DNA from 2 places in the Lysinibacillus sp. KU-BSD001 genome. Region 1 is predicted to be linked to the other one. Evidence: riboswitches for the same ligand, from Rfam matches in the RefSeq annotation. Region 1 holds a riboswitch; the other holds the start of a gene.
What was found. A riboswitch is a leader RNA that binds a small molecule or an ion and turns the genes downstream of it on or off. The one in region 1 is predicted to bind preQ1.
Positions count from the first base shown of each region.

Region 2: linked by a shared signal. The riboswitch ahead of queD (6-carboxytetrahydropterin synthase QueD) and the one ahead of AAGS61_RS04420 (QueT transporter family protein) in region 1 are both predicted to bind preQ1.

Region 1 is NZ_JBDQZI010000002.1:239,976-244,545, reverse strand. Features, by position in the region: gene trpD (anthranilate phosphoribosyltransferase) at 1-514, opposite strand, end outside; gene AAGS61_RS04425 (chorismate-binding protein) at 520-1,695, opposite strand; T-box leader at 1,757-1,964, opposite strand; gene AAGS61_RS04420 (QueT transporter family protein) at 2,153-2,635, opposite strand; PreQ1 riboswitch class I at 2,642-2,686, opposite strand; gene AAGS61_RS04415 (ABC transporter substrate-binding protein) at 3,233-4,246, shown strand; gene AAGS61_RS04410 (ABC transporter permease) at 4,269-4,570, shown strand, end outside.
Region 2 is NZ_JBDQZI010000005.1:110,205-114,774, forward strand. Features, by position in the region: gene AAGS61_RS09620 (hypothetical protein) at 1-168, shown strand, start outside; gene yidC (membrane protein insertase YidC) at 196-825, shown strand; gene queE (7-carboxy-7-deazaguanine synthase QueE) at 1,102-1,830, opposite strand; gene queD (6-carboxytetrahydropterin synthase QueD) at 1,823-2,296, opposite strand; PreQ1 riboswitch class I at 2,669-2,715, opposite strand; gene AAGS61_RS09640 (hypothetical protein) at 3,156-3,977, opposite strand.

The sequences.
Region 1 (4,570 bases):
TGCCGATTGCGCGTCGTACTTCACCGATACGTCCTAGCTTTGGATGCATATTTGGTGCATGTAAAAAGGCAATGCCTTCTTGTGTTAATAGTTCAGTTGTTTGTTCCAGATTTGATAAAAGCCCGATGCCAAGTGCTTCTAATACATCTGAGCTACCAGATAAGCTTGAAACTTTTCGGTTCCCATGCTTTGCGACAAGCAGTCCACCACCAGCTAGAACGAATGCAGCGGTTGTGGAGATATTGAAGCTTTGTAGTCCGTCGCCACCTGTACCACAGTTATCGATGTAAATGCCTTCCGGTACATCTACCTGTACAGCATGCGACCGCATGACAGAAGCAAGGCCCGCTATTTCATGGGCTGTTTCACCTTTTGCACTTAATGCGAGAAGAAAGTTTGCGATTTGTTCTTTTGGCGTTTCTTCATTGAAAACAAGTTGCGCGGCTTGCACCATTTCACCCAATAGTAAGTTTTCGCCGCTTGTGACACGCGTTGTGTAAGCTTGTAAAGTCATCGTACTCATCCTTTCTTCACTTGCAAAAGTGCCTGTGTTTGTTGATATAGCTCTTGCGGATTACTATTTGCTGTCACCGTCGCGCCGATTTCCGTTATTGCTTGATTATGTTGTAAAAGCACTGTACGAGAGGCTAACGCAAAGTCAATTTGTCCGTTAAAGCCGATATAACCGATTGCCCCACCGTAAAGTGCGCGCTGTTCAGGCTCAATTGCTTGAATCGCTTGTAAGGCTACCTTTTTTCGTTTCCCTGTTACGCTATCTGCCGGTAATAAATGCGTTAATGCATCAATCGCGTGCAAAGTAGGGGAGAGGATGCCGAAAGTTGTATGCCCGTCATATTGAAGTGATTCTTTGACCGAAATGGCTTCAATATCTGTTGCAGTTGCTGTTTTTAATTGTCCATCATATACCGTCACAATACTTTCTGGTGACGCACCAATGACTGTATGGTCATCAAATTCGATATAGTATAAATAAGGAGAAGGCAGTTTCACACGTAAATCACGATAGAGGGAGAAAGCGTCCCCTGAGAAATCCGCTTGTAGCTTTCGCGACAGGACAATTTCCGTGGCTTCTCCTGTTGCCATCACGTCTTGTGCCTGTTTTACTTGTGCTTCAAATTGGGCGAGTGTCGTTTGTTCTGTAAATGCCCCCATTGAAAACTCGTTCGGCGAGAGTGCTGTACCGTTTACAATTTGGTCAATGATGTCGTCAATATTCGGCTCTTTTATTTCAGCATCGATGTTTGTATGGACGATTGTTAATTCATCTGTGACATGATCGAAAATCACAACGGTGTCGTATACATGGAAATTTACAGCTGGAATCGTGCTTTGTTCACGGTTGAAGCGAATATAACCGATTGCCCCGCCTGTGAATGGATATTCTGTGTGATTCGAAACACGTGGCATGACCTGCTTTAATGAACGCACTAAATCACCTTCGTAGCTATAAGACTGTCCTGTTACATGCGAACTTTCTGTTAGTGTTGTATTCGATCCTGTGTATGTTTTGCGTGGGTTCGCCCCGATAAATGAATAGCGTCCTGTCGTTTCGTGTTTCGCTGAACTTTCCAATAAAAATTTTCGTGTCCCTTGTAGGCGATTGAAAATTAATACAGGTGTTAAGCAATCGCCATTTACTTTTTTAATTGTCGTACGTAATGTGTGTTTAATCATCATTCTCACTCCACTCTTCTAAAATAAAAAAAGTCCTCTACAAAAAGCATAAACACTTTTTGTAGAGGACGATATGAACCGCGTTGCCACCTCAAGTTGAAGCTAAAAAAGCTCCCATCTCGAATCTCGTAACGTGAGATATCCCGTTCGCTAACTCATGCTAGCGACTCTCATAAGGCCCATTCACAAGCGAAAATGACACGTTTCCACCAACCACGTGCTCTCTAAACATTTGGCTGCTTGCTACTCTTCTTATTCATCAATTTGCTCAGCTATTCTTCACTCTGCTCGTATGGCGATTACAGCTCCCCGTAATCTTCAACCAACCCGAACATTCTAATTAGTATCATTGTACGAGGAAAAGAACGATAAGTCAATATTTTCAGAAAATAATAATATGTAAGAATGCTATCCATAAAAAAATCGAACGGCACATCGACCGCTCGATTGAAAAATTTTAAATTAAATTTTTGAAATTTAAACGGTTATTTAATAGGTACATAATCGGTGCACCTACTGCCAATACGACGAATTCACCCGCTGCTACTGTTAACCATGTCCAGAAGAAAGGTAGCTCCAGTGCGAGATTTAATTCGAAGGCAATAATAAACATTGTAAACGTAAATAGGAGCGTATTTAATACTAAACGTACCATAATATTTTTCACGAATTTACAAATCAATACAAAAATTGAAATCGTAATGATGGAGTGTGCAACACCGAAAATAAGGTCATACAATCCTAATGGTGAAAACATATTAGCAATAAATACCCCTAGTATAATCCCGATTGAAAAACGAGGATTAAATGCTACTAAATGATTGAATATTTCAGAAATACGGAACTGCACTTCTGTAAATCCAAACGGTGCAACGAGCATTGTTACAGCAATATAAAGCGCTGCAATAATCCCTGTCGTTGCCATAAATTTAACCTTCATATAAAATTCCTCCTAGTTTTTTTACGTGGGATGGTTTCGAACCACGGCGACTTAGCACGAAGTAATATTTTAGTATAATAGATGGCTATCGTCAAATATCTTATAAATCGAAATATATCAATAGTAAAGAAAATTTGAGATGTATGATTCATGAGGCGTTTGGGCTGATCATGCTATACGCCATGTGTGAATAAAATCATTCTCTTAAAAGGGAGAGCGGGGTGTAACTGAAAATAGCATTCATTACTAAAGAAATCTAGAAAATGTACACGCCACAACAATAGACCCCTTTTCGTACGTAAAATAAAGTCTCTTTTTCAGTCTGCTTTCCTCATCAAACTAGACTTAAATACTAGATATCAACAATTAATTATTAGAAAATTGCTAGAAGTATTTTTAATATTTACATGATAAATAGCTAATTAATTTAGTGCTTTAAAGCGCAAAAATATCTTAAATTAGATTTATAGTATTTAGAAAATTCATAATGTTATTGACTGTCAGATAATATGAGTGTAAGATAGCGGTACATTCATACTTTGCTAAGTTGAATCAGCAAAGTGCAAATAGATAAATAGTTCTAGGGGGATAACAGAAATGGCTATTACTTTGAAAAAGCTTTCATTTTTATCGTCAGCAGCGTTAGCATTAATGCTTGCGGCATGTAACAGTGACGACACAAGCTCGTCGGATGCATCAACAGGTTCATCAGGTGGTGATGCGGCACCAGAAGAAACATACGTAATCGGTGTGACACAAATTGTTGAGCATCCATCACTAGATGCGGCATATGAAGGGTTTAAAAAAGCACTTCGAGATGCTGATTTAGATGTCGAATATCAATACAATACAGCAAATGGTGATCCGAGCCAGACAGTAACGATTGCACAAAAGTTAGTAGGGGACGGAGTAGATTTAATTTTTGCTAACTCAACACCTTCAGCGCAAGCGGCGAAGTCAGCAACATCTGATATTCCAATTGTCTTCACATCTGTAACAGATGCCGTGGGGGCAGAATTAATCGCTTCTATGGAAGCACCAGGTGGTAACGTGACAGGTACTGTCGATTTACACCCAGAGACAATTGCTAATACAGTGAAATTCCTAAAAGAGGAGCTAGGTGCAAAAAAGGTTGGGACAGTATATAACACAGGTGAGCAAAACTCGATTGCACAAGTAGAGCAAGTAAAAGCTGCATTAGAAGCACAAGGGTTAACGCTTGTGGAAGCTGCCGTATCAACTTCAGCTGAGGTACAACAAGCGACAGAATCATTACTTGGAAAAGTAGATTCTTTATACATTATTACAGACAATACAGTTGTATCCGCACTGGAGTCAGTGATTGGTGTGGCTAATACGAATCAATTACCGTTAATCGTTGGCGAGATGGACTCTGTAGCGCGCGGCGGATTAGCAGCTTACGGTTTCGAATACTATGATATCGGTTATGAAGCAGGACAAAAGGCGGCTGAGATTTTAAAAGATGGTAAATCAGCAGGTGAGATTCCGGCGACATACCCAGCTAACTTAAAACTTGTCATCAATAAAGCAACTGCAGAAAATTTAGGTCTTGAAATTAAAGATACTTGGAATGCAGAAGTAATCGAATAAATAACTTAGGAGATGATTCAATATGTTTACAGCTCTATTCGGTTCTGTTGAGCAAGGAATCATCTATGCAATTATGGCACTCGGGGTGTACTTAACATTCCGAGTGTTAGATTTTCCGGATTTAACGGTTGATGGAAGCTTTGTTACAGGGGCGGCAACAGCAGCGGCAATGATCGTGCTGGGCTACAACCCTATCATTGCTACATTAGTCGCGATAGTAGCTGGATTTATTGCAGGATGTATGACAGGACTTTTACACACAAAAGGAAAAATAAATCCACTGCTTTCAGGGATTTTAATGATGATTGCCCTATATTCCATTAA
Region 2 (4,570 bases), on a different contig from region 1:
ATATATTTGGCTAATACAATTACAATCCAGGAAGTTAAAGAAGAAGCGTTTGAAATTGATTATGAAATCACTAATACTTGGACTCCACCTATGCTAACGTGGTTTGTACTGTGTATTAGAACATCCGAAGACAATGATGAAGAAAGCGTATCTCCTAGTTTGATTTAAATTTAAAAACTAGGAGGAATAGCATTGTTGTCATTTTTAACGCAACCAATAATTTATTTAATTCATTTTTTACATTCATTTACGGATAGTTATGCAATAAGTGTCATCTTAATCACAATTGCAGTTAGATTAATTCTTATACCATTATTCATTCAATCGGCAAAACATCAAAAAAACTCTAAAGAATTAATGACTTCAATTAAGCCTAAATTAGATGAGCTTACTGTCAAACTTCGGAATAGTAGTAATGAATCTGAAAAGTTAGTGTATCAAAAGGAAATTCAAGAGTTAACATCAGATTCAATGAAAAGTTTTTTATTAGGTTGTTTACCAATACTCATTCAATTGCCTATTTTATTTTCACTGATTTATGCAATTACAATAGATGTAGCAATTGCAAGTGAAAATTTCCTTTGGATGAATTTAGGGACAATGGATATTGGCATTTCAATTATTGCTTGTTTCATTTATTTAATTCAAAGCTTTATTTCATTAGATAAAAATCAACCGACAAATGTGAAAATAATGGTATTCATTAATCCAATTATGATGCTCATTTTTAGTCTGTTAAATCCATCGATATTACCGATTTATTGGACAGTGAGTGCTTTATTATTAATAGCACAACAATTATTAATTAAAAAAATATATAAATAGAATAACAAGCCCCTCTTACGGAAAATGTAAGAGGGGTTTGTTAGTTTGAATAACCCTGTTCTAAATTTAGGGCGAGGTTAAAAAATATAGTTATTTAATTTTTGATGTATGATACTTCACTACCCTCAAAAATATAACAATAAAGTCGTTTAAAAATCTAACTCTTATTAAACTCTTGCGCCAGATTGTGGAGAATGGAGTTTACTACTATTTATGATACGGTTCTGCGTAAAGTATTTAATTGAGAGATTTTGCATATAGTTTTACAGCTGATAGCTATACACCTCTTTTATTTCCCCACACAAGTGCATGCAGCTGCGGTAGTACTTTAACATTTTTTAATTCTTCATCCATCATCACTTGATCGATTAGCGTTTGATACTTCTTTAATAAATGGCTGATCAACTGTGCATTGTCCATCGAAGTAATGTCATCATTTCCGACTTGAAGGTAAAAAGGAATGGTCGGATATCGAAGGTGAACTTGTTTAGCATAAGCATAATCCTCTTGATTAAATACAACGATTTTGAGAGATATATGCTGATGGCTGTTTTTATCTCTAAGCTTTTCCAAAATATCAGAGAGCATAGAAAAATCTGTCGTCATCCCAGAACTAGGGGGCTTTGGTGAAATCGTTAGTTCATCGATATCATACAGCCAATCTTGCCATTTGCTTCCCTGTGTTTCAACACCAATCTCTATGTTATTTTCTTTTAAAATTGCAACAAGCGCATCCAAATTACGAAGAAGTGCCGGATTTCCTCCCGAGATCGTGACGAATGAAAAACCGTTACCCCCAAGTCGTTTCAACTCAGACCAAATCTCTTCTGCTGTCATTTGAACGATCAGATGCTTGCCACTACCATCCCACGTAAATGATGAGTCGCACCAAGAACAAGAATAATCACAGCCGGCAGTGCGTACAAACATTGTCTTCTGACCTACTACCATTCCTTCACCTTGAATCGTGGGACCAAAAATCTCTATAACGGGTACTTTACTCAACTTCCATCCACTCTCTTCTGGCTTCAGCATAGCTTGTAGGGGTTTCATACAACCTGATAAATTCCACGCGTGCCCCATTATATAGTTGTTCATCAAGCAAGGCTTCATTAAACTTTTCGTAAATCCAAACAACGATATTCTCTGCCGTCGTATTCATCGGCGGAAGAGTTTCATTTAAATAACGATGATCCAAATAAATTTCTATTTTTTGTTTCCATATTTCCTTTATGTCACCAAAATCAAGCATAATCCCTCGTTCATCCGTATAACCACTCAATCCGAAGACAACACGATACGTATGACCATGTAAATTTTTACATTTCCCCTCGTAGTTATGTAAATGATGAGCAGCATCAAAGGTAAACTCTTTGCTTACGAGAACACGTTTTGAATGATAGTTTAATTGACTTCTTTGAATATCTTCATCTATTTTTTGTAGCTTCTCAATAATTCTAAAATTATACATGCTTTAAAACTCCCTCTCAGAACAAATGAGTGATATTGTCCTGACCTCCATTAAATACTATTATTGCTTTTTCCTGCTTCAACTTCAAAAACTCCTTTATAACGAAAAAACAGCATCCCAAGAAAAAATGCTATTTTTCTCCTTAGTGTACGAAATAATTAGGATTTACATATAGACTACCGACTGTTTCCATCAGGCCCATAACCCAAACTAGATTTTTAATTCTGCTTCAACTTTGCAGCCAGATATAAAAAAACCTCCCTTGTAAAATGTTCCCTACACTTTTCAAGAGAGGCGCTACCAATTATTCTATTAAAACGTATGAATAAAACATAAAAAGCCACGTCCTATATGGACATGGCAGATTGTCATGTTTCCATAGTTTTTTATAGAGGGTATTAGCTATGAACCTCTCCCGTTCTATTCCGGGCATTCTTTAATAACAATATAATATATGGAGTAGTAGAAAATTTCAAATATAATTTTATTTTTATAGCGTTCGAATAATACTTCTCTGAAATATAAGCAGCATTACTTGCTTTAGTTTTTTCATCTAATCATTCCATCAATTGCTGGATAAGGTGTTTTGTCAATAGAATTTTTAAAATTCTTGCTACTAACATCTTTGAAATATTATTCGGCTTTACAGAACATAATCACTGTATAGCTGAACCCATTTCAAGAATTTAACCGCACTTACTTATGGTGCGGTTCTCTGTAATGTATCTAAGCGAGGTTTTATCCTAATAGCTATACTTCGCTAAGTGGTAACTTCTCAATTTTTTCATTATTATTTTTCACCAACATCATTCTTAGGCAGATGCAAAATTTTGGATCAACAAAAGTGTAACTATCTCCTTTAGGAGTTTTCTTTATAGGGGGGATCACTATTTGCTATTTCAGATAACATTTGACCTATATTCATTGTAGCTTGAGTGGTAGAAGGAAATTCTATTCTAACTATTTCTTCTATATCAGAGTATTTAAATTTCTCCTTCTCTACTTTTCCCAATGCATATAATACTTGATTCTTTCTTTGAACAGTTGTTTCCCTTGAATTCATCAATATTTCTATATTTGAATAGTTAGAAGTTAATGATTGATTTATCCAATCAATTTTAGCCGACTTTAATAATTCATTGCTAATTTGCCAATCATTATCTTCTAAGGCATATGCAATTTTCAAACAATATTCATGTAGTCTTTGAGGAATGCCTAAAGTAGACCAATAAACATCATTATTAAGTGTCCTCAAGGAATCATCATCCATTTCGATTTTTAATTTATCTATAAATCCTTTTTTAACAAAATTTTCAACTTGTTCTTTACTTAATTTTGAGACCTCAGGAATTTCTTCAAGCCTATTACTGATTGAAGATGCATTTTCTACTTTTGAGAAATATTCTTTAATACCACTAGGAACGCCTACTATTAAAAATTTCACATTGTATTTAGCATAGATTTCATCATCTAGTAAGAGTATTAAATTTCCTAGTTCTTTCATTATTCCTTCATCTTTGAAAATAGCTTCTAGATTTTCAAAAACTATAAGAGCCTGATTTCTTTTTGCCCTTTTCCTAACATACTCTAAACATTGCAAAAAGGGTTCTTTTTCATTAAATATATATTTATCCGAATGATCTATTTGTCCTTTCGCTACAGCTGCATTTACTTCTGCCATTTTTTTCTCGGTGTACTCTACTTTTTTCACTTCGTCTATTTGATTTAGATACCATTTAAACGTTTCCGAAATACTTCGATTTGAACTTGCGTTTGGAAGATTAATTGTTATATATTAACAATTCATTTCTTTTAATACGTTTTTATACAACCAAGATTTACCTGAACCACTATCACCATGAACAATGATATGGTACGTACCATCTATAGCCCTTTTTAATTTTTTCTCTAATTGTGGCCTAGAAATATACATATCCTCATTAACTAATGGAGCTTTTGGAGTAAAAACTTCATTTGGCTTTACTCTAATACTTTTTTAAAAAAACACTAAATACTCACTCCTCTTATCATCTTAGTACTATTTTGTATTTTTATAGTACACTTATCAAAGATAGAATCGCTGTAAGCGTTAACCATAGACTGACCTCACCTAGATACGGCAGAATTAAATATAATTTCCACTATTTTATAATTATAACTGATTTATGACTAGCTTTAAATGACTATGTTTGAGTATTAAAAAGGATTGAACTACATTTTCTGTAGTTCAATCCAAAAACCGCATTTACTTATGATAAGGTTCTCCATTATTAA